Regions from separate parts of the Butyrivibrio sp. AE2005 genome, predicted to be linked through region 3. Evidence: riboswitches for the same ligand, from Rfam matches in the RefSeq annotation. Region 3 holds a riboswitch; each other region holds the start of a gene.
The links. Region 3 has a riboswitch for cyclic di-GMP ahead of DL92_RS0104375 (hypothetical protein). Riboswitches for the same ligand answer to the same signal wherever they lie in the genome.
Positions count from the first base shown of each region.

Region 1: linked by a shared signal. The riboswitch ahead of DL92_RS20480 (VanW family protein) and the one ahead of DL92_RS0104375 (hypothetical protein) in region 3 are both predicted to bind cyclic di-GMP.
Region 2: linked by a shared signal. The riboswitch ahead of DL92_RS0109625 (hypothetical protein) and the one ahead of DL92_RS0104375 (hypothetical protein) in region 3 are both predicted to bind cyclic di-GMP.

Region 1 is NZ_KK366042.1:46,374-53,805, forward strand. It holds gene DL92_RS0115105 (hypothetical protein) at 1-662, shown strand, start outside; gene DL92_RS0115110 (hypothetical protein) at 666-1,472, shown strand; cyclic di-GMP riboswitch class I at 1,590-1,663, shown strand; gene DL92_RS20480 (VanW family protein) at 1,738-2,553, shown strand; gene DL92_RS0115120 (ABC transporter ATP-binding protein) at 2,728-4,473, shown strand; gene DL92_RS0115125 (ABC transporter ATP-binding protein) at 4,486-6,426, shown strand; gene DL92_RS0115130 (hypothetical protein) at 6,905-7,432, shown strand, end outside.
Region 2 is NZ_JMMD01000011.1:70,163-77,594, reverse strand. It holds gene DL92_RS21045 (hypothetical protein) at 1-113, shown strand, start outside; gene DL92_RS0109655 (hypothetical protein) at 79-675, shown strand; gene DL92_RS0109650 (hypothetical protein) at 714-1,508, shown strand; gene DL92_RS0109645 (hypothetical protein) at 1,616-2,659, shown strand; gene DL92_RS0109640 (hypothetical protein) at 2,790-3,701, shown strand; gene DL92_RS0109630 (PBECR4 domain-containing protein) at 4,261-5,022, shown strand; cyclic di-GMP riboswitch class I at 5,248-5,321, shown strand; gene DL92_RS0109625 (hypothetical protein) at 5,402-6,061, shown strand; gene rsmH (16S rRNA (cytosine(1402)-N(4))-methyltransferase RsmH) at 6,465-7,432, shown strand, end outside.
Region 3 is NZ_JMMD01000003.1:184,919-192,350, reverse strand. It holds gene groL (chaperonin GroEL) at 1-793, opposite strand, end outside; gene DL92_RS0104380 (co-chaperone GroES) at 819-1,103, opposite strand; gene DL92_RS0104375 (hypothetical protein) at 1,303-1,968, opposite strand; cyclic di-GMP riboswitch class I at 2,037-2,123, opposite strand; gene DL92_RS0104370 (hypothetical protein) at 2,332-2,658, shown strand; gene DL92_RS0104365 (SseB family protein) at 2,738-3,781, opposite strand; gene DL92_RS0104360 (hypothetical protein) at 4,059-4,448, shown strand; gene DL92_RS18180 (metallophosphoesterase family protein) at 4,445-5,338, opposite strand; gene DL92_RS0104350 (ABC transporter ATP-binding protein) at 5,335-7,143, opposite strand; gene DL92_RS18175 (ABC transporter ATP-binding protein) at 7,140-7,432, opposite strand, start outside.

The DNA.
Region 1 (7,432 bases), on a different contig from region 3:
GGGCGAGCACACTAGTTTACAGTGGAGATATAAAAAAAGCAAATGGTATGCTTTTTTCGAGTGCTAAAAAGGGAAGTTTTCTTGAACTTATTTCTGAAAAAGGTGCTGAATTAAAAAACGTAAGCAGAGGAGAAGTTGCAAAAAGATCTTTAAAGTATGATGCAGAGTCATATTTATTCAAGAATGTAAAAAAAGCTGGGGCTGAAGCTATAGAAAATGCTGATGACTTAACTGGACAAGCATTAAAAAATGTAGGAAGAGAAGCAGAACGTGCTGCAAAACTAAAGAATTTTAAAGCAGGAGTAAAGTGGGCTGGAGCCATTGCGGATTTTGCATTTAATGTGGTTGATAATTTTGAAGAACAGGAACAGGCACGCATATCAGGTGTTGAGATGACAAATGGAAGAGTAGTGGCTGAGTCAGTAATTGAAACAGGAGTAGATGTAGTTTTATCAATTGGTGGAACTGCATTGGCAGGATTTATACTCGGGTCAGGTGCACCGGTCTTGGCAGTAGGAGCTGTTAGCGTAGGTGTGGTTTGGGCGGCAAATTCTCTCATGGAGATGGCAATCGGAAAAGATATAGCAGAACTTGCTTCTGATGCATTGTGTGATGCTCCAAAAGCAGTGGTAAGTTTTACATCAGAAGTATTTGGGGGTTAAGTTATGTATATAGTAACGATAGCAACAATAATAGCATTGGAACTTCTAATAGCTACATTTGCTTTTATACTTAGAGTTATTCCGTTAAAGAATTACCATAAAAATATTGCCAAAGTACAGATTGCCTTACTGGGAATAGCTTCTTTACTGGGAGCGTTTGTTTGTATATATATAATGACTACTTCTAATCCATCAATGTTTGATGAGAGCAGGTGGGATATAGAGCTTGCAGGAACATTCTTTTTTTTATATTTTATATTGTTTGCGGGATCTGTATATCGATATTTCTCAGAAAAAAATATAAGGAATAATAAAGAAAAGATTTTTGAACTAAAAGCCACAGAATACAAGATAATAAAATATACGGATTTAATGCTGGGAAATTATGCTTTTATGCCGAATGTAAAATCTTATTGCGAATTTGAAGGAGGCAGAATTTTATTTACACAAAATATGCCTGCAAAGGAAAAAGATTGTGCATTTACATGTATAAGAATAAAAAAAGGGATATATGAATGTGTTTCATATGAGCTTTTATCCGGCGAAAAAGAAGGTAACTCTTTCGAAATTATTAAAAGGATACTTTTTTTTGTTGCTGCGATCGAAGCATGCTTGTTTGTAATATATATATCTCAATTATCAATTGTTGATATAAATATTGTTGGTCGATTGGCTGGTGGGATAGGTTTGATTCTATTTGGAGCTGCTACACTTGGATTGCTAAGAGGGGCGAGGGGAATATTATCAATGTTATTGCGGTTGCTTTCATATGCTTTAATTTTGACAGGTATAATTAATCTTTTTATGTAAAGTGCGTTGAGTGAAATATAGCTGAAGTGAAATTGCAGAATGATAAATTTCATTATGGACTTTAATCGGACCTTACGGTATAATTACTCTGTTTTAATAAAAAAAGAACTATATATAGATAATTATTGGCAAAATTAGAGAAATCTAATGACGCAAAGCTATAGGGTCCGAAAGGACAGCCAGTTGCAATTGATCTGATAGCGATGCGTAAGTATCGCTATTTTTTATTTGGAAAAATCTAGAAAAAAGGAATTACGTGCAAGCAATGAGAAAGAAAAGTATTACTATGGCAATCGCAGTGCCGGTGCTGTGCGCAACAATCATCGGATATGGAAATAATTCATCATCACCTGAAGAAGTTTTTGTACATATGGAAGAAACATTTGCTCCGGGAGATCAGGAAGGAATTACTGAAACAGTTGAAGCCGGCGCAGAAGTGGTGAATCCTGTTGAAGATAATGCAGTTACAGAGGAAGTTGTAAGCGAAGCACCTGTTGCTGAAGCTCCGGCTCCGGCACCTGAAAATATAGCTTGGGCAAGCATCGGTCATGAAGATATCATGCTGTATCCCGCTAATGAGGATGCAAATAACGTAAATGCGAGAGTCGCATGCGGATATATAAACGGATATATTGTAAAACCGGGAGAGACATTCTCATACGCAAGCACGATCGGAAGGGGAACACCACCTGAAAAAGGATATGTTATAGCACATGTTGTCGGAGGATATGATTACGGCGGAGGCGTATGTAAGATAAGCAGCGCTCTTTACCACGCAGCAATGAATGCCGGTTGCAAGATTGTTGAAAGACACAATCATTCAAAACCTGTTGACTACTATAAGCAGGGAGATGATGCAGCTATTGCATACAAAACCAGAAAAGACTTCAGGTTCAGGAATATATTTGACCATGATGTTATGATACAGGCAGCTTACGATGAAACCGGATATCATCTTGATATCCTTGCACCGCAGCCTGCAGGAATGCCTGTCGCACCTGCTCCTCAAACTGAAGGAACACCGGTTGTTCTTGCACCACAGCCTGAAGGAACACCGAATACTCCTGATCCTCAGCTTTAAAAAATTGATTTACGATTAAAAATAGAAAGCACCTCTTTCTTGGATGATGGTTCTAAACCAGATCCGGTGATGAAAGAAGGTGCTTTTTTAATCTTAAATAACTATAAAATCAATTGAACACAATTTTTTTTAGTTATATAATACTTGATTGAAGATTACAACAGGAGAGAGACTATGATAAAAACGTTAGGTAAAGAACTAAAAGAATATAAGCTCGTATCCGTTTTGACGCCGCTTTGTATGATCGGTGAAGTTGCGGCGGAGATGATCATCCCAAAGCTTATGGGAAAGATTGTCGACAACGGTATATACGGAGAGAACATGGCGTATATTTTCAGAGTGGGCATTATGATGCTTTTGATCGCTCTGTTTGGACTCGCTGCGGGACTTGGAGGAGCGTATTACGGATCGAAGGCGTCTACAGGTCTTGCAAAGAACCTCAGAAAGGCTATGTTCGATAATATTCAGACTTTTTCTTTTTCCAATATAGACAAATTCTCTACATCGGGCCTTGTAACAAGGCTTACAACCGATGTCACCAATATTCAGAATGCATATATGATGCTTCTCAGAATGGCAATGAGAGCGCCGGCGACCGTTATTGGCGCGATGATCATGTCATTTATGATCAACCCCAAGCTTGCTACGATCTATCTCGTGGCTGTAGGTGTTCTTGCCACGTTCATGGCTATTATCATGAGTAAGGCGACTGTTTATTTCAAAGAAGTTTTTGAAAAATATGATGAACTCAATGAGAGTGTTCAGGAGAATGTTTCCGCGATCAGAGTGGTAAAGGCTTATGTTCGTGAGGACTATGAGAATGATAAGTTCAAAAAAGCTGCCGGAAACATTTACAACATGTTTGTAAGAGCTGAGATGAACGTTATTAAGATGGGACCTATGATGACGGCTACCGTTTATGTGTGCATCCTTCTGATAAGCTGGGTCGGCGCGCACATGATCGTTGCGGGAAGCCTTACAACAGGTGAACTCATGGGACTTTTGGCTTATTGCATGAATATCCTTATGAGTATGATGTTCCTTGCAATTATCTTTGTTATGCTCACTATGGCACAGGCAAGCGGAAAGCGTATCGCAGAAGTTTTGGAAGAGACACCCGATATCACAAATAAGCCAAACGCGATCACAGCAGTTCCCGATGGAAGCATCAGTTTTGAGCATGTAATTTTTGCATACAATACGACTTCGGAAGAGCCTGTTTTAAAAGACATCAATATTGATATCAAGTCAGGTGAAACAATCGGAATTATCGGTGGAACAGGATCTGCCAAGTCTTCTTTGGTTAACCTTATCAGCAGACTTTATGATGTAACTGAAGGTGCCGTTAAGGTAGGTGGAATCGACGTAAGAGATTATGATATGGAGACACTCAGGGATCAGGTTTCCGTGGTGCTTCAAAAGAATGTTCTTTTCTCCGGAACTATAATAGAAAACCTCAGATGGGGCGATAAGAACGCGACAAAAGAGGATTGCATAAGAGCCTGCAAGATGGCTTGTGCAGATGAATTTATTGAGAGAATGCCCGATGGATATGACACATATATAGAGCAGGGCGGTGCCAATGTATCAGGCGGTCAGAGACAGAGACTTTGTATTGCAAGAGCGCTTCTTAAAAAGCCCAAGATACTTATTCTCGACGATTCAACAAGTGCGGTTGATACAGCTACGGATGCCAAGATCAGAAAGGCGTTCGCAGAGGAAATACCCGGAACTACCAAGCTTATCATTGCACAGAGAATCGCGTCCGTTCAGGAATGCGACAGGATAATCGTCATGGATGACGGTCAGATCAGCGGTTTTGGAACACACAAAGAGCTTCTTGAGAATAACACTATTTACAGAGAAGTATACGAATCGCAGACCGGTGGTGCAAATGCAGACTTTGATAAGCAGGCTTAAGGAGGATTCATTATGGCAGAAGAAGCAAAAGAGATAAAAGTAGGGCCGGGCGGCGGTAACAGACGCGGCATGCCAAAGCCTAAGATTGAAAATCCCGGAGCTCTTTTTAAAAGGCTCATGGGTTATGTGTTTAGATATTATCCTGTGCACATGGTTACTGTTTTGGTGTGCATACTTATAACGGTTGCCTCAAATATTCAGGGAACATTTTTTACAAAAAGTCTTATTGACTCGTATATACAGCCAATGCTCGACAGCGGAAGCAATGATTTCGGGCCGCTTCTTGGTGCTATAGGAAGAGTTGCGATTTTCTATGCTCTCGGTGCATTGTCGGCATACGTTCAGTCAAGAGTAATGGTATATATCAATCAGGGAACGCTCAGAAGACTTCGTGAGGAGCTTTTTACCCATATGGAAAGCCTTCCCATCAAGTATTTTGATACAAATGCGCACGGCGATATCATGTCAATTTATACAAACGATATCGACACGCTCAGACAGATGATAAGCCAGAGTATTCCCCAGCTTATCAACAGCGGAATTACGATTGTCAGCGTGCTTGTTTCAATGTTTATTCTTAGCATACCGCTTACTTTTGTGACTCTTGTTATGGTCGGAGTTATGCTTTTTTGCTCAGCTATGGCTACCAAGGCTTCGGGAAAAAACTTTGTGGAGCAGCAAAAGAACCTCGGTGCGCTTAACGGTTACATTGAAGAGATGATGACGGGACAGAAGGTGGTTAAGGTATTTAATCACGAGTCTGAGAGTATTGTGAAGTTTGATGAGCTTAATGAAGCTCTTTGCAGCAGTGCATTTAAGGCTAATGCTTTTTCGGGATCTCTTGGTCCTATAAACGCACAGCTTGGAAATACAAGTTATGTTATCTGTGCGATGGTCGGCGGTGCGATAGCTCTTTCTGATAATATTGCCGTAGGCTTTACAGTTGGTGCGCTTGCATCCTTCCTTACATTTAACAGAAATTTCAGTATGCCGATTAACCAAGTCAGCATGCAGCTTAATTCGATAGTTATGGCTCTTGCCGGTGCGGATCGTATCTTTAAGCTTCTCGATGCACAGCCTGAGACAGATGACGGCTACGTAATGCTTGTCGATGCGATTGAGGAGAACGGCGAGATAAAAGAGGCCGATCATCATACGGGTCACTGGGCTTGGAAGCACTATCACAAGGCTACCGATACGACAACTTACCAGCCGATGGAGGGTGATGTAACTTTCAACGGCGTGGACTTTGGGTATACGGATGAAAAGATGGTTCTTCATGATATCGTTCTTCATGCAACACCCGGACAGAAGATTGCTTTTGTAGGTTCTACGGGAGCAGGAAAAACCACGATAACAAACCTGATCAACAGATTCTATGACATTCAGGACGGTAAGATCAGATATGACAACATCAATATCAATAAGATAAAAAAAGCGGACCTTCGCCGCTCGCTCGGAATAGTGCTTCAGGATACGCATTTATTTACGGGTACGGTTAAGGACAACATCAGATACGGCAAGCTTAATGCAACTGATGAGGAAGTAATCGCAGCAGCAAAACTTGCAAATGCACACAGCTTTATCAAGAGGCTTCCCGAGGGTTATGACACTATGCTTACAGGTGATGGAGCCAATCTGTCACAGGGACAGCGTCAGCTCCTTGCTATTGCAAGAGCAGCTATTGCAGATCCTCCGGTACTTATCCTTGATGAAGCTACATCTTCGATTGATACGAGAACAGAGAAGATTGTTCAGGACGGTATGGACAGGCTTATGAAGGGCAGAACGACCTTTGTAATTGCACACAGGCTTTCAACCGTCAAGAACAGTGATTGCATAATTGTCCTTGAGCAGGGACGCATCGTAGAGCAGGGTACGCACGACGAACTCATCGCCAAGAAGCAGAGATATTACCAGCTCTACACCGGCATGAAATCCGAGACAGCGTAAAGTAGCCACGCCGTAGAACCGGCGATCGGGCTTTTGAGAATATTTTTCGAAATCGTCGCGTGTATTGACATTCAAGGCTATATTTTGTTTTTTTTCTGAGATTTTGCGAATGGAGAGTATATATCTAAAGAGGATTGGCTGAGGTTTTTATTTACACGAGTTGATACAGCCATGAGCATGAAAAAGCAGAATCATACATTCTGTTTTCGCTCCACTTGTTTGAGCCCATTTATGGGCGAGTTTGGAGCGAAGAATGTAGGGTTCTGCTTTTTTATGCCATGACTGTCAACGAGTGTAACTAAAAGCCTCAGCCAATCCTCTTAGATCATATCTCCATCGCAAACTCGGCGGATATAAAAAAGGCAAGAAATTGGGGTTGACAATATGGTCTAATAACAGTAGACTATGGTTAAAGGTTTACAGTAAGTAGACCACTCGAAAAGAGGGGTGAAGTAAGTGAGTTTAGGAGGAGGCAGAAATGAAAACGAAAGTTAAATCAATGGCAGCAGTAACTCTATTTATATCACTATTGATGCCAACGCTTGTCGGATGTGCTTCAATTCCGGCAAGTGCATCTGAAACAGGTGAAAGTTCTATCAGTACTGAAGACGGTTCTTTAGATCTTTTTGCCAAAACAGATGCAGAGAATGCGGCAGCAGCTGCTGATACTGATGAGGATGCATCATCTTCGGATGCATCGGTGGAAGTACCGGATAATCTTGAGGATTTTCAGTTTGTTTATAACGGTAGCGTAATTTCTGCAATGGATGACTTTGAAACCTTGGACAAGGCATTGGGGGGATATGATCAGGGTCGTTCTGCAGCAGAAAGCTATGAGTACGGAGATGGTACGAAAAGTAATATTAGAGTATATGTACTCGAGAAAGATGGAAGCAAGTTGCCGATAACACTCACTATAGAGGGTGATATGGCTGCTACTTCGCGTAAGATCAAGGTTGGCAGTACCAAGGAAGAAGTTTTGGCCGCTTATGGGGATCCGAATGTT
Region 2 (7,432 bases), on a different contig from region 3:
CAAGTCCTATCAAAGAAAAGCACGTTGATCTCACGATGGAGCAGTTTGAAGAGCTTCAGAGAATATTGGAGAACGCCTATGAATATAAACATGCAAGGGTTAAATCTTCTTAACAGACCTATGAGTAAAGCAACGCAGGACCGGATGGAAAGACAGGCCAAGCGTGATAATCAGATAGCCTTCTTTGAAAAGCAGAAGGAAAACCTAAAGAACATGAAAACCGACTCTCTTGAGGATATCCAGAGGAAGATCGATATGTTCCAGCAGTATGATGACCAGATTGATGCAGCTAAAGCCTCATATAACAACTCCCAGATGTTCCATATACTGGATGAGGCCAGAGAACGCGGTGAAAAGATTGCTGAAGAAGCTGAGAAGATGGCTCCAAAGACTCCGGAAGAGCGTCGTGAAGAAATGATCGAGGAAGCAACCGGTATCGATAAGGATAAAGGTATTATTTCTGAGGTCATGGATGAACTTGAGGATCAGATTGAAGAACTTACCGAAATGGCAGAGAACGTGGCAGAGCTTAATGAAGAGAATCTTGAGACATTATCAGATGAAGCAATTGCTGAATCCGATGCCGCTGCAATTGCACAGGCAAAGGAACTAAATAACATGCAGGTTGATAAAATGTTGCCTGAAAAATATAGGCATATTGATTACCACATTTAAGGAATGGATTCCGGGTAATAGCAAAGGAGGGTGGATATATGTCAACAATCAGAGGATATTCACAGAGTAACTATTATGATAGCGCTGATAACGACTATAGCGCATATAACCAAAATGCCAGTTCATTCCTGGCTGGTCTAAGTATCAATTCAGGAGCAGGCAATAATAATGGCATCATGGGTGGGATAAACCTCTCAGATTATGCCAGTATAAAGAATGGATCCTATGGGAAACTTGTTAAGGCCTATTATGCCAAGCAGAAGGCTGATGGTGCTTCATCAGGCAGGGATTCATCTGCAAAACTTACTTCCATGGGAAGTGCAGCAGGAACTCTGGCAAAGTCAGCAAGTGCTCTTATGAAGGATTCTCTTTGGGAAAAGAAACAGATCAAGACCAAAGATGAGAAGACGGGCGACGAGACTACAAAAGAAGATTATGATTGGGATTCAATTACCAAGGCAGTAAAGTCATTTGTTGATAATTACAACAAAACTATCGAGAGTGCCGGTAATTCAAACACCAAAGACGTTTTAAGAAATGCGGCATGGATGACCAAGACCACAAAGTCTACAGAAAGACTTTTGGAACGTGCTGGTATATCGGTAGGTGCTGATAATAAGCTTGAGCTTGATGAGGATGCCCTTAAAAAGGCTGATATCAGTACTTTAAAGAGTATATTTACAGGTTATAACTCTTTTGCATCAAGGGTTTACGACAAGGCACAGTCCATGACAAACGCCGCAGCAAGAGCTGGTGGCACGTATACGAGCACTGGAAATTATTCAGATGTGCTGTCATCAATTCTGCCGTCAAATATTGATAAAAAAGAGTGAGCTATTCAGGCTTTAATAAAGAATCATTTTTGCCGATATACATATAGATGACCATATTTATGCATGATACAAGATAGTATCAGTTTTGCCATAAGTGGAGGTGCTTTATGAGGATACAACAGAACACGGATGTTCAAATAAATCCTTTCCAAAATCAGAATAATGCCCAGTCGACTACTGGGGTAGGTAAAACTGCACATAAGAGCGGCAATTTGTCCTCAGTATCAGGTGCCAATCTGAAGGGTGAAAGCCTTGTCCAGCAGAGGCAGGGTCTAGCCAGAAAACAGGCACTCAAGGTGGTTTCCGATGCATTTGGCGGAGAGAAGAAGCTGGATGCACAGATGCAGTCTATTAAAGATGAGATAAAGCGCCTTCAGGACGAGATCAACGAAAAGACTGCGGATACACTGGAGAATGATGCCAGGTTAAAAGAACTCCAGGAAGCATATGGAATTGATCCGGACAGCGAAGAGAATAATGAGCTTTCAAAACTTGCTTTTAAGATGAATAATTCCAAGGATGGTTTATCTGATGAAGAAAAAAGCAAAATGTCAGAGTATCAGCAGCAGGCTTTATACTATGTTGCGAAGAATCAGCAGAATTCACTTGATATAGACAGGGCAAAAGCTCAGCAGATGGGAAATGTTCAGGGCTATGCAGATATGAAAAGAGAACGTGCTAAGTCTCAGGATATGCTGAAAGCTCAGGATGAAGCTGAAGATATTATTGAAGCTGCTAACGGAGAGACTTTAGCTCTTTTGACGCAGGAAGCAGTCGATCACGTTGACGAAGAGCAGAAGGAGCGCGAGGAAGAAGCAAAAGAAGCTGCCGAAAAGAAGAAAGAAGAGAAGAAGGAAGAAGCAAAGAAACTCGAAAAAGAAGCTATGCAGCAGGAAATGATAGAGAATATCAAGGAACACGCTGCAGAGAGCCAGAGAACCAGTGCTGATACCAAACGGGCTATTGCAAGAAGAGAACGTGCAGAAGCTGACAGCATGGGAGCAGAGGATGCCCAGAGAACTATTATTTCTGAGGGTGCATCTATGGAGGATACGCAGAATGCTGTTAATTCTGAAATTACGAATATCCTCAATAAGCTGAGCTTACTTTCAAATGATGTTAAGGGCAGCACTGTTGACAGTCAGATATAAGAAGAACGCTATTCATGACATAGATGATGCTATTGGTGACATTAGTATTATCTGATAAAGGATTGATGCCGAAAGGAAAAAGAGAAACCCTTGTGATATTCACAAATCATGTACAAGGAGGTAGATGATTATGGCAGGAATCAATATAACTCCAGTGAACAGACAGGTAAAAGACGTTAGTCAGGATATATATGCTGCAAAGTTGCAGCGTGACGAGATGCAGACAAAATCTGTAAATAAGGATGAGAGCAGTGGCTTACAGAACGCGGTTGCCGATAAACTAAGTGATAAATCTAAAATTAATACTGCTTTCTCAGATACGGCAGCTACCTTGTCTATTTCTGCTTTAGGTGCTGAAGAATTAGAAAAAGTGAGAGATTCCTGGAATAATCATCCTGTAAGCGCTTTATATGAAAAAGACATACCGGTAAGCAAAAATGCAGAAGGTGTTTATAAAATTGGCGGAGCTTCTTTTAATGATGAGGAGTTATCTGCTGCAAGAGATCTGATAACAGGTATCGGAAGTCAGTTAAAGAATGGATATCTCAGTTACAGAGATTATGCAAAGATGGAAGTAGCGCAGAAGGTTGTTGATAAATGTGCTACTGAAGGATTTAATGAAGATCAGGCAAAAGCTATTAGCCGGGCTATGAAAGACTATAATCATAACCTGATCAGAACTCAGGAAAGGATGCTGGCAAATAAGAAAACCAAGACCAATGATGACCCTGCATCAGGAAAATATTTTGGCATTGAGGTTTATTTGCCAAATGAAGTAAGAAAATCAACTAATGAGTATGCGAGCACAGATATAGCAACAAATCAGAATCTTATTGCAAACATCCGTGACAACATTAGAAACACAGACCTTTCCGACAAAAATGCTGTCAACAAGTTGATAACCTCGTATGAAGATATGATGAGACCTGCTTATAATGCACAATATCCAAATAGCATTAAGGCTAACGTGGATGATGCACTTTCTAAGGATATAAGCGAATTTCTTAAAATTATCGAATATGCAGACAAGTTTGTTAGATAGCAGAGTTGTATACTGTAACAGGTTTTATACGGATATATTCAGAGAGAAGCAGGAAATCCTTTGCTTCTCTTCTTTTTGTTTGTGGTCATGGAATGTTATAATGACGTGGAAATGCGTAAACTAACATAAATGGGGAAATGCTATGCAACTAGAAAAGCAAGTTGCTAATACCATATTTGACAGAAGGGATTATGAGGAAACATTCTTTATTAATCGACTAGGAGTTGATAGAAAAAACATGTTTGCGTTTTAAAGGACAATTGGGCTGAGAATTGGAAAGAGATAGTTATATCGATGTGTTAAAATTCTATGAAGAATGCTGTTATTGCTTGTAAAACAGTATCCTTTATCGTATTATTTAATTAGAAAAAGTTGACTTTGTTGTGGTGATAATGTATCATATAGGTCTATTGTATTAAAAGATATGCAGGCTCACTTGCTGAGGGATTCACGTCGGCTGAACCGGGCACTCCCCTGCTTAAAAAATAATCGTGAACGATTGCCGATAGTAAAGCTTTTGGCTCTGGCCAAGAGCTTTACTTTATTTTTGGAGATAATCATGGACATTACAGATATCAGGAAATGCGCTCAGGCATTTGCCACTTATTATCTTGAAAGCTTTTATATTGTTGTTACATACAATGGGAATGGATTTATCCTTATTGGTGAGACAGATAATTTTCCACATCTGATAGGAATATCAAAGCAAATCTATAATTCTAATGGATACAGAACACCAAAGAAGTTGTATAGAGACATTGCTGATGGGCAATCTATCAGTACGAAGATTGTCCCCAATGTCATATCGACAACTTCCAAAATGTATAAGAAAGTTCGAAACTTTATCAGCAATAGAGATGTTCTAATTAGCAATAGCTGTCCTATAATCTTGAGATATGATCCTCAAAAATCAAATCGTAAGCTTAATAATGTAGATATACTTATATCAGATTTGAATAAAGGATATATGTTGGGGTGGATATACAATGCAAAAATTAGAGTGAATTCAGACATTGATATCACGAAGTATTGCATCAGTACATGGATAGATGAGTCTGACGGAAATGTTCAGGGTAAAGAAAAATATATGCCTGGGCAGGATGTGGAGCTTATTAAAACTGTGTTGGTATTTGATAAGAATTCAGAACTCCTTCGCCAGAAAGAGTATAAGTACAGTGCTAAGCAGAAATTGCAAATATTAGATTCATGTTGTAGAAATAATTGCAATTTATTGTTGGATGACAATAATGCTCGGAATTATATTAAACTTGCAAAAGAAAAAAATATTTTGTGTTCTATAAATGGAGTTATTCATACCTAAGACATTGATGTGAGAATTGTATGGGGAAGTCGATAGAAACTGTTTGACCAGTTGTTTGACCTTTCGGTCAGTCGGTGTTGTCAAACCTCCTTTCCGTGCGGGCTTTGAGATTTTTCAATCGTGTTCGAATCACGTCACTCCGATTGAATAATAAGGCTACAAACATAGTATTATCTAAGTTTGTAGTCTTTTTTTCTGGGTAAAGTATCATCCCGTTTATTCTTGAATAATTAAGGGCAAAATTAGAGAAATCTAATGACGCAAAGCTATAGGGTCCGAAAGGATAGCCAGTTACAGTTTTATTGCGATGCGTAGGTATCGCTTTTTTTGCGCTTTTTATATTAAAACAAAGGCTAACGAAGAGGAGACTGATTGAGGTATGAAAAAAGGCAATGAAATGAACAAAGAAGAATTACGAGATGCATTGAAAAAAGCTTATGACAAGCTGAATGAGAACGAATTTAGCGATCTTGATGATCAGGAAGAATTTTTATTAAGTGATTACGACTATAAAAATACAAAACTCCAAATTAGAGCTCATGGAGGCGTTGGTGCAGCAATTAAATGGTTTTTGATCGGATACTTTGGTTATGAATTAATTTATTGCGGAATCATGGAATTAGTATTTTACGCGAGCCCGGAGTTTCTTGCTAAACTGAATTCGGATCAAAATTTGGCAAAGTTTTTCGTAGGGTTGTTATTTGCCGGAGTTGGAGTCGGTATACTTTTGGCAATCATAGTAAAGAGAAAAGCCATTAATAAAATTGTGAAGATTACTGAAGAAATAAAAATGAATATTTCTGAGCTTGATAAAATGCGCAAAGAACGCATAGATAAATATCCTGAAATATTTGGCTTTATTCCCGAAAAATATAACGATAAAACTGTCATAGCAAAGATATTGGAATATCTAGACAATATGCGTGCTGACAATCTTAAAGAAGCAATCAATCTTCTTGAACAGGAAATAGCTACGGAACAATATAAGAATGAGATAAGACAAGAAATCGACGATTTGTATATTGATTCTGTTTACTGATATTGTAGTGTGATTTTGTAAGAAATGTGACTAATTCGAGCGTTACGGAGCTCCTTAGTCACATTTTTTCTTGAAAATAGGGAGTTTTGGAGTTCTAGATGAGGAAATGAAGGGGAGATTTTGACTATAACAAATGTTATCAAATGTATTAGTCACTGTGGCCTTGGAAATCCGGGGAAAAGTGTGACTAATTCGATATGTTTTTGCTCTATTAGTCAAAAAAAGGATTTTGCGACCGGATCGGGCTAAAAATCCTGCAAAAATATGATACACTACACTTTAGTACATTGTTTTTTGACCTGCCGGAGCCGGCCAAAAGAAGATGTAGCAAAATCACAGTGTATGCGCCGAAATAAAAGCGGATGCACCAAAAAACAAAGCAAATACACCAAAATCACAGCGAATGGAGAAGAGTGTGGAAGAAAAGCAGCATAAGAGAAGAGTTCGTTATTCGGGAAAATATCCCAAGAAGTTTGAAGAGAAGTACAAGGAGCACAATCCGGAGAAGTACAAGGATGTGGTGGAGCATGTAATATCCAAGGGTTCGACGCCTGCGGGGATGCATATTTCCATTATGGTAAAAGAAATCTTGGATTTCTTGCAGATAGAGCCGGGACAGCAGGGGCTTGATTGTACGCTTGGGTACGGCGGACATACTTCAAAGATGCTTGAAAAACTGCAGGGGAAAGGCTGTATCTACGGACTTGATATCGATCCGATAGAATCGAAGAAGACTGTAGAGAGGCTCAGAAACGCAGGATATGGAGAGGATGTATTCAAGTTCAGGCAGATGAACTTTGAGAATATAGATAAAGTGTGTGATGAAGCCGGAAAGTTTGATTTTGTTCTGGCAGATCTTGGAGTGTCTTCCATGCAGATAGATAACCCTGAAAGGGGCTTTTCTTACAAGATTGACGGGCCTCTTGATCTTAGGCTCAATCCGGACAGCGGAGAATCGGCAGCTGAGCGCCTTCACAACATAACCAAAGAAGAGTTTGTGGGTATGCTTGTAGAGAACTCAGATGAACCTTATGCGGAAGAGATTGCGGAAAAAGTTTTTTCGCTAATGAAAAAAGGCAATCCCATGGATACGACAACCGCGCTTCGTGAGGCGATAGAAGCGGCGCTTTGGAAGGTTCCTAAAGAGGAAAAAGCGGTAACGATAAAAAAGAGTTGCGCCAGAGTTTTTCAGGCGCTCAGAATAGATGTAAACAGTGAATTTGAAGTGCTGTATTCTTTTCTTGATAAGCTTCCGTCAATACTTAACGAGGGCGGAAGAGTGGCGATACTTACGTTTCATTCGGGAGAAGACAGGCTTGTTAAGAAGTCTTTTAAAGAGCATAAAAAAGCCGGCATATACAGCGAGATATC
Region 3 (7,432 bases):
GCTTGTTAACGATAAGTGTTGTAAGAGCCTCACCGTCTACATCCTCGGCAATGATAAGGAGCTTAGATCCTGTCTTAACGATCTGCTCAAGAAGAGGGAGGATATCCTGAATGTTTGAAATCTTCTTATCTGTGATAAGAACATAAGGATCTTCAAGATTTGCTTCCATCTTATCCATATCTGTAGCCATGTATGCTGAAATATATCCTCTGTCAAACTGCATTCCTTCTACAAGGTCAAGCTCAGTCTGCATTGTCTTTGACTCTTCGATTGTGATAACGCCGTCGTTTGAAACCTTCTCCATAGCGTCAGCGATCATCTGTCCTACTTCATCATCTCCAGATGAAACAGCGGCAACTCTCATAATCTGATCCTTGCCCTTAACCTTTGTAGCCATCTTTCCGATTGCTTCAACAGCGCACTCTGTAGCCTTCTTCATGCCCTTTCTGAGTACGATGGGGTTAGCACCTGCAGCAAGGTTCTTAACACCTTCATTGATCATTGCCTGTGCAAGAACTGTAGCTGTTGTTGTTCCGTCACCTGCTACATCGTTTGTCTTTGTAGCAACTTCTTTTACAAGCTGAGCGCCCATGTTCTCATAAGCATCTTCAAGCTCGATCTCTTTTGCAATTGTAACACCGTCGTTTGTGATTGTAGGTGCACCGTATGATTTATCAAGAACTACGTTTCTACCCTTAGGTCCGATTGTAACTCTGACTGTATCTGCAAGCTTATTAACGCCTTCCACCATAGCTGTGCGGGCGTCTGCGCCGTACTTAATTGTCTTTGCCATTTATTTATCCTCCGAATGTGTTTGATTATTTAATGATAGCAAGTATATCGTTCTGCTTAACAATAATGTATGTTACATCATCAAGCTTTACTTCTGTTCCGGCATATTTTGAATAGATAACATTGTCACCCTTCTTAACCTGCATAGTAACTTCTTTACCGTCAACTACTCCACCGGGTCCGACAGCGATAACTTCTGCCTGCTGAGGCTTCTCCTTCTCTGCTCCGGGAAGTACGATTCCTGATTTTGTTGTCTCTTCTGCTTCAAGCTGCTTTAATACAACTCTGTCTGCAAGTGGTTGTAATTTCATTACAAATGCCTCCTTTATATGATGGTTTGAATAATCTTTTTAATTGTTAGCACTCTTTTAAGTTGAGTGCTAACCTCTAAGAACATATATTAGTGACTTCGCTTTATATGTGCAAACGCGAATATAATACCATATTTATTATATTCGCGTTTTTTCTTTCATATTCTCTTTTTTTCTCTCTTTTGCATCATATACTTTTTTATGGCTTAAAATACGTAATCGCAACAATCTTATCATCCACTGCAAACGTGATTCCGCAGTCCTTGAAATCATAATTCATGATATGGCTTCCCTCATCAGCTTCACTTGAAGGCTCTCCGTAAGCGGCTCTTAATTCTTCTTCCGTACTTCCGACGGAAATGCCTTTGGAAGTCTTTAAGTTCTCATCATGAACCGTAAGCTGTGCAGGCTTTTTAACCCCATCGACCTCTTCAGTGAAAAGAATCATTCTATCGGTATCAATATAATAGATATTTCCGGAATTATCGCCCGTCTGATTATCTTCCGTACTGATAACACTCAGTATCGTTTCAATATCATCATTTATTGAAGCAACTTTTCCGTTGTATTCAAAAGAACCGGCAGGAAGCTCAGGTTCCTCGGAAGTTGCTTCCGTAGCCGCTTCTTCTCCCGAAGCTCCATCGGATGATTCTTCCGAGCTGCTTTCACTAAATAATCCTTCTATGTCAATATCCTTTTCATCATTGATAAAAGACTCAACAAATTCACCTATATCGGATACTTCCTCTATATCCGGTAATCCCTCGATTTCGGGCAGTCCCTCTATTTCAGGTAGCTCATCACATCCGGAAAGTGCGAACATCAGCACTGTTGCCATTAAACATGTCAAAATTCTTTTTTTCATACAACCAACTCCCTTTCAAAAACCCCAACTAACAAAAAAGACCGCACAAACAGCAGATCACCCCGCTATTTTGCAGTCAAACCATCTCTTTATATAAATATAAAAGATTTACGACTTTGCGCCCATACATTGCTATATGTTTGCCCTGTTTTATATATGTTAATTTTAACATAACTGTAAAATATTATCAATCTCAGCCACCCCATATCAGGCATTCTCCTTTATTTGCAAATATTTCAGCCTTATAATCCACTTTTATGGCACAAACTCTTGCATCATTCGGAAAAATTATTTATAATCATTTTATTAACATATATTTTACAAAAATGTAGAGAAACTTCGTCTCTAAGATTGGAAAATGCTATGGAAACTAAAATAATATTCATCAATGATGAACTTACATCGCATAAAAAAGAACTTGAGAGCTGCAGAAAAGAGATCAATGAACTCCTGGCAAAGTTCGAAAAAATGGAGCTTGATCCCGCCAACAAAAGCTACGTACGCATGATGGCAGCCAAGATCAACATAACAATGCACGATATTGATTCAAATATCCGAAAGATATCTTTTGCATATAATATCGCGGAGCAGTATGCCGAAAGGCTCATCAACTATTCATATATGAAAAACACGCTTCTTACGAATGATACCGAAGATGAAAGTCCGGATACAAAGCATTCCCAAAATTGAATGTCAAAACATCAAAAAAGCTCATAATAATACCTCCTGCCAACTTCTAATGACAGGAGGTTTTATATACCTAAAATATTTACATAAGTTTCTTTCGTCCGAGCATTTTTCTGATCATGCCCTTGGACATCTCAAAGCCAAGCGATCCCGAATTAACAACAATCATATCTTCAGGCGCGCCCATAAGATCCGATGCTTTCCAGATCCAGCCGCCCCACTCTTCCTGGGAATAAACCTTATTAAATTCATCCCAGTCGGTAAATACCGGAGTTGCGTTAGTTTCATTCTTTCCGCTTCCTTTGGAAAGGCAGGGAATGGAAATCTTTGTCCCCTTTTTCACCGAACCCTTTGCATCAATTCTTTTGGCAATCTGGTCCATCCCTTTGACAGGCACCAGAAACGAAGCACTTCGAAATGTTTTGACTATATCTTCTTCAAGCTTCTTAAGCATTTCTTTTTTCCCGTCATAATCGGCACTGTAAAGGCGTTCTTCCTGGAACTTTGCCACCGAGCGGAAAAAATCCGGATTCATCACAGGACGGTTTATTGCAGGCGTCTTGCTAAAATCCGGCGCCGGGATTATTTCTTCGCTCTTAATAGATATCGCAGAATATGCCAGGATATCTACCTGAAAAACCTCTACTCCGCGCATATAAGCCGAGATACCAAAGAATCTGAACAGATCGCTGTGAGGTATTTCAGTTACTTCAAATGTTGTTCTGAACTGTTTCATAAAGTAACCGACACATTCATCGGCATACTCTCTTTCCGTAAAAACCCAGACCCTGTTTCCGTCATCGATAAACGGCGAATGAGTTATCCTGTCTGTAACCGTCCAAAGACATTCCGCTGACTTAAGCCTTTCTATTATGATCTTCTTAAGTACGTCTATTGCCTTAACAAATCTGACTGCGTGCGCATCCTTCTTCTTTAAGGTATCCTTGCTTATACCTACAAATAATCCCTTTTCGACTGCATAACACGCATTTGAATGAATCGTAATAATATCCTGGATTGGGAGCTTTTTAATCTCCTTCATGGTTTCTGTTTCATCCGGACTTATCCTTGGCACATACCTGTCACTTATGGCATGTGCATGCTGTGTTCTCTCTTCTCTTGTCATTAATAAAAAAATATCCCTTTTGTCTTTTGCTGTTTCTTCTGCTACGTTATTAGGAAATTAATTATATAAACTTCCTATTAACATCTTACCATGTGCGCCCTCTTATAGCAATAATTAGCCCTCTTAAAACCTGCCATAATTATTTCATACTCTTTTAATAATAAATAAATTGCATCCACGGCACTTATATTACATAATACTGTTAAGAAAATGTCGTTTTCAAAACATGGATGTTTTGAGTTTACAGATGTATCGCATGTACAAGGAGGGCAATGTTATGAGCACAAATATATTTAACAGTCTATCGGGCTCATACAATTACATGTCCGATATGAGCAATCTTATTTCGGATTATTCAAGCATAAAAAACGGCTCTTACAGGTCGCTTATGAAATCATATGTGAAAAAAGTCGGCAATCAGGCAGCACTTGATGCATATCGCGAAACAGGAAGCACTGCAAACGTTTCTGTTTCAGATCCCGACAAGGCTACAGATTCAAAGAAAGTAACTTCTACATCAAATACCAAAGACACAAGCAAAGTTACTACAGACAAATACGAGAAATTCAAATCAAACTGGCTTGATAACCAGCTTAAACAATATGAAAAAGACGGCAGTAAAACTACTGCCGCCGACACATCTGTATCAATTGATACAACAACTTAATTTGTTTTATGCGGAATCTCTTTTCCCGCAAGATCGATATAGTTCTCTTTAAGAGCTATAGCCCAGTACTTTTCCGGAATATCCGGCCATTTAACTGCTCCGCGCTCCTGCTCGCACAATCGCATGGCGCGGAGCATAACTGTTTCAGTAAGATCTACTCCCGTCCTTATCGTGTGCATCGCAAGTGCGGCCCAGGCAGGTGCAATATTGCAAAGGCCCGACTCCTTAAATTCCTTTAAAATTTCTTTCCTGTTATATTCAAGCTGAATAAGCTCTTCTTCCCATGTCTTCCCGTTTCCGTGAAGAATGCAGAACTGCGTCTTTCCTCCATGGAACCACGGAATACCTATAGATCCGGGTCCTACCGTTTTTTTCCCTCTGTAAACATATGCATCCTGAATATGCACATGCCCGTGAAGAAGGAGCGACGTGTTCATATGCGCAAGTATCCTCTTCGTATTTCTCTTTTCTCTGATAAGCACCTCACTGGTATTCTCGGGCGAACCATGACAATACTGAAATTTCGGCATTCCCGGCATCTCATATATTCCCTGATTCTGAAGCGAAGCAAAAAAATCAAAATCTTTCTCCGTAAGATTATTATAAGTATAAAGAAGACTTCCGCTCGAAGATCCGGCTTTCCAGCCTTCTCCGCCTCTTTTCTTGTAGTTAAGAAGGTACTCTTCTCTGTTTCCGCGGATTATGCAGGTATTAAAGTACTGCTTGAGAACATAAATAAGTTCCATTGTCTTCTGAGGATACGGGCAATCCGACACATAATCCCCCAAGAGTATGAAATTCGTTATTCCTCTCTCCATCGTATAATCAATGCAAGCCTGCAACGCAGAATGATTGCCGTGTATATCGGCAAATACCGCAATATCCATCATATAAGACTAAAACTCCGTTCATCAAACTGTCTTGTAAAGAGATCGTAATAATACCCCTTCAGCGCCATCAATTCCTTGTGTTTTCCTCTTTCAGTAATCTTACCGTCTCTTACTACCAATATTATATCAGCATCTACGATAGTTGACAGCCTATGTGCTATAACAAAAGAGGTTCTGCCCTTGGTAACAGTGACTATAGCGTCCTGTATAGCCCTCTCCGTAACAGTATCTATCGAAGACGTTGCCTCATCCAATATAAGTATCTTGGGATCTGCAAGTATAGCCCTCGCAAAAGAAAGCAGCTGCTTCTCTCCCGTTGACAACATGCCTCCGTCCTCGCCGACGTCACTGTCAAGGCCCTTCTCCATCTTTTTGATTATATCCTCGGCAGATACAAGCCTTAACGCCTCCATAATCTCTTCATCCGTCGCATCTGCCTTACCATACCTGAGATTGTCTCTGACAGAACCCGAAAACAGATGCGGAGTCTGAAGCACATATCCCAGATTACTGTGAAGCCACAGAAGCGACCTCTCCGCAGCGTCACGTCCGTCAATAAGAATCTGACCTTTGGTGGGTTTAAAAAATCTGCAGACAAGATTGACAAGCGTAGACTTACCCGCACCTGTCTCGCCGACTATCGCCACATTTGTTCCCTTCGGCACCTTTAGATTAAAATTCTCAAGAACATATTCATCTCCGTCAGGATATCTGAAAGACACATCCTTAAACTCAATATCTCCTACCAGAGGTTCCCAGTTTTCTTTCTTGGGATTAAAAGTATCACCGTACTTCTCTATTACTTCTTTCGAATCGGAAACATCGGATTCCGTCTCCAAGAGTTTAAAAAGTCTCTCCACATTTACCTGTACCGCGATCATCTCAGATATTGTGACAATGACATTCTGCACAGGCTCAAGAAGACCAAGTGCATATGAGATAAACACAGTCAGCGTTCCGATCTGCATAAATCCTTCGGTTGACAGTTTTCCACCCTTCCAGAGAATAAGCGCAAGCGAAAGTGTGGAAAGCATCGTTATAAGTGATGAAAAAAGAGCCGAATAATGCGTGGAATGAACCGATTCCCTTCTCATTTTCTCGGTATCTTTTTCAAAATCGTCTGTAATCTTACCTTCAACGACAAGTGACTTTATCGCCTTCGCACCTGTGATCCCCTCGTTGAAATTACCGGTTATGGTCGAATTTATTTCCCTGATCTTTCTGTTAAGAACAAGAAGTCTCTTCTGGAAATAAATTGCAATCACCGCAGCGATCGGCACCATTACGAGCACATAAGCCGCAAGCCTTGGATTTAATATGGTCATCATCACAAAAACCCACAGGATATAAGAGCCGTTCCAGATGACATCCATCATTCTCCATGCCACCATAACGCCTATCTTACCCGTATCACTCATGACACGCGCATGTATATATCCGACATTATTCCTGTTAAAGTAGTCAAACGACAGCTCCTGAAGATGGTTAAAAGAGGCATTTCTAAGGTCCCTGTCCATACACATCTCCACCTGTCCGCACAGTGCGCAGGTAACGAAATTATCGACAACCTGAACAATCAGCACGACCACATAAAGAATTATAAAAAAGGGAAGTCCCTTCAAAGTGTTTTTTACCACAAAATTATCCAGCGCATATCTGTTAAATATCGGATATACTGAGTCAAAAAGCGAACTTATCACACCCAAAAAGATCATGAGCAAAATCTTTTTGAGATAAGGCTTAATGTACGGATATAGTTTTGGTATGCCAAAAAATGGCAGCTTTACGTTTTTTTCTTCGTTCATATTCCCTGCGTCTGTATTTCGTAGATTTTTTTGTACATTCCATCCTGCCTGATAAGGCTGTCATGATCTCCCATCTGAACAAGATTGCCTTTATCAAGCACGATTATCTTATCGGCGTGCATAAGTGTCGTTATTCTGTGAGAAATGATTATAACCGTGGAATCCCCTGAGTTTTCGGACAGCGCTTTTCTTATCTTGATGTCAGTCTCCGTATCAACCGCTGACAGCGAATCGTCAAACACCATGATCGGAGGCTTTGACAGAAGCATCTGTGCTATCGCCGTTCTCT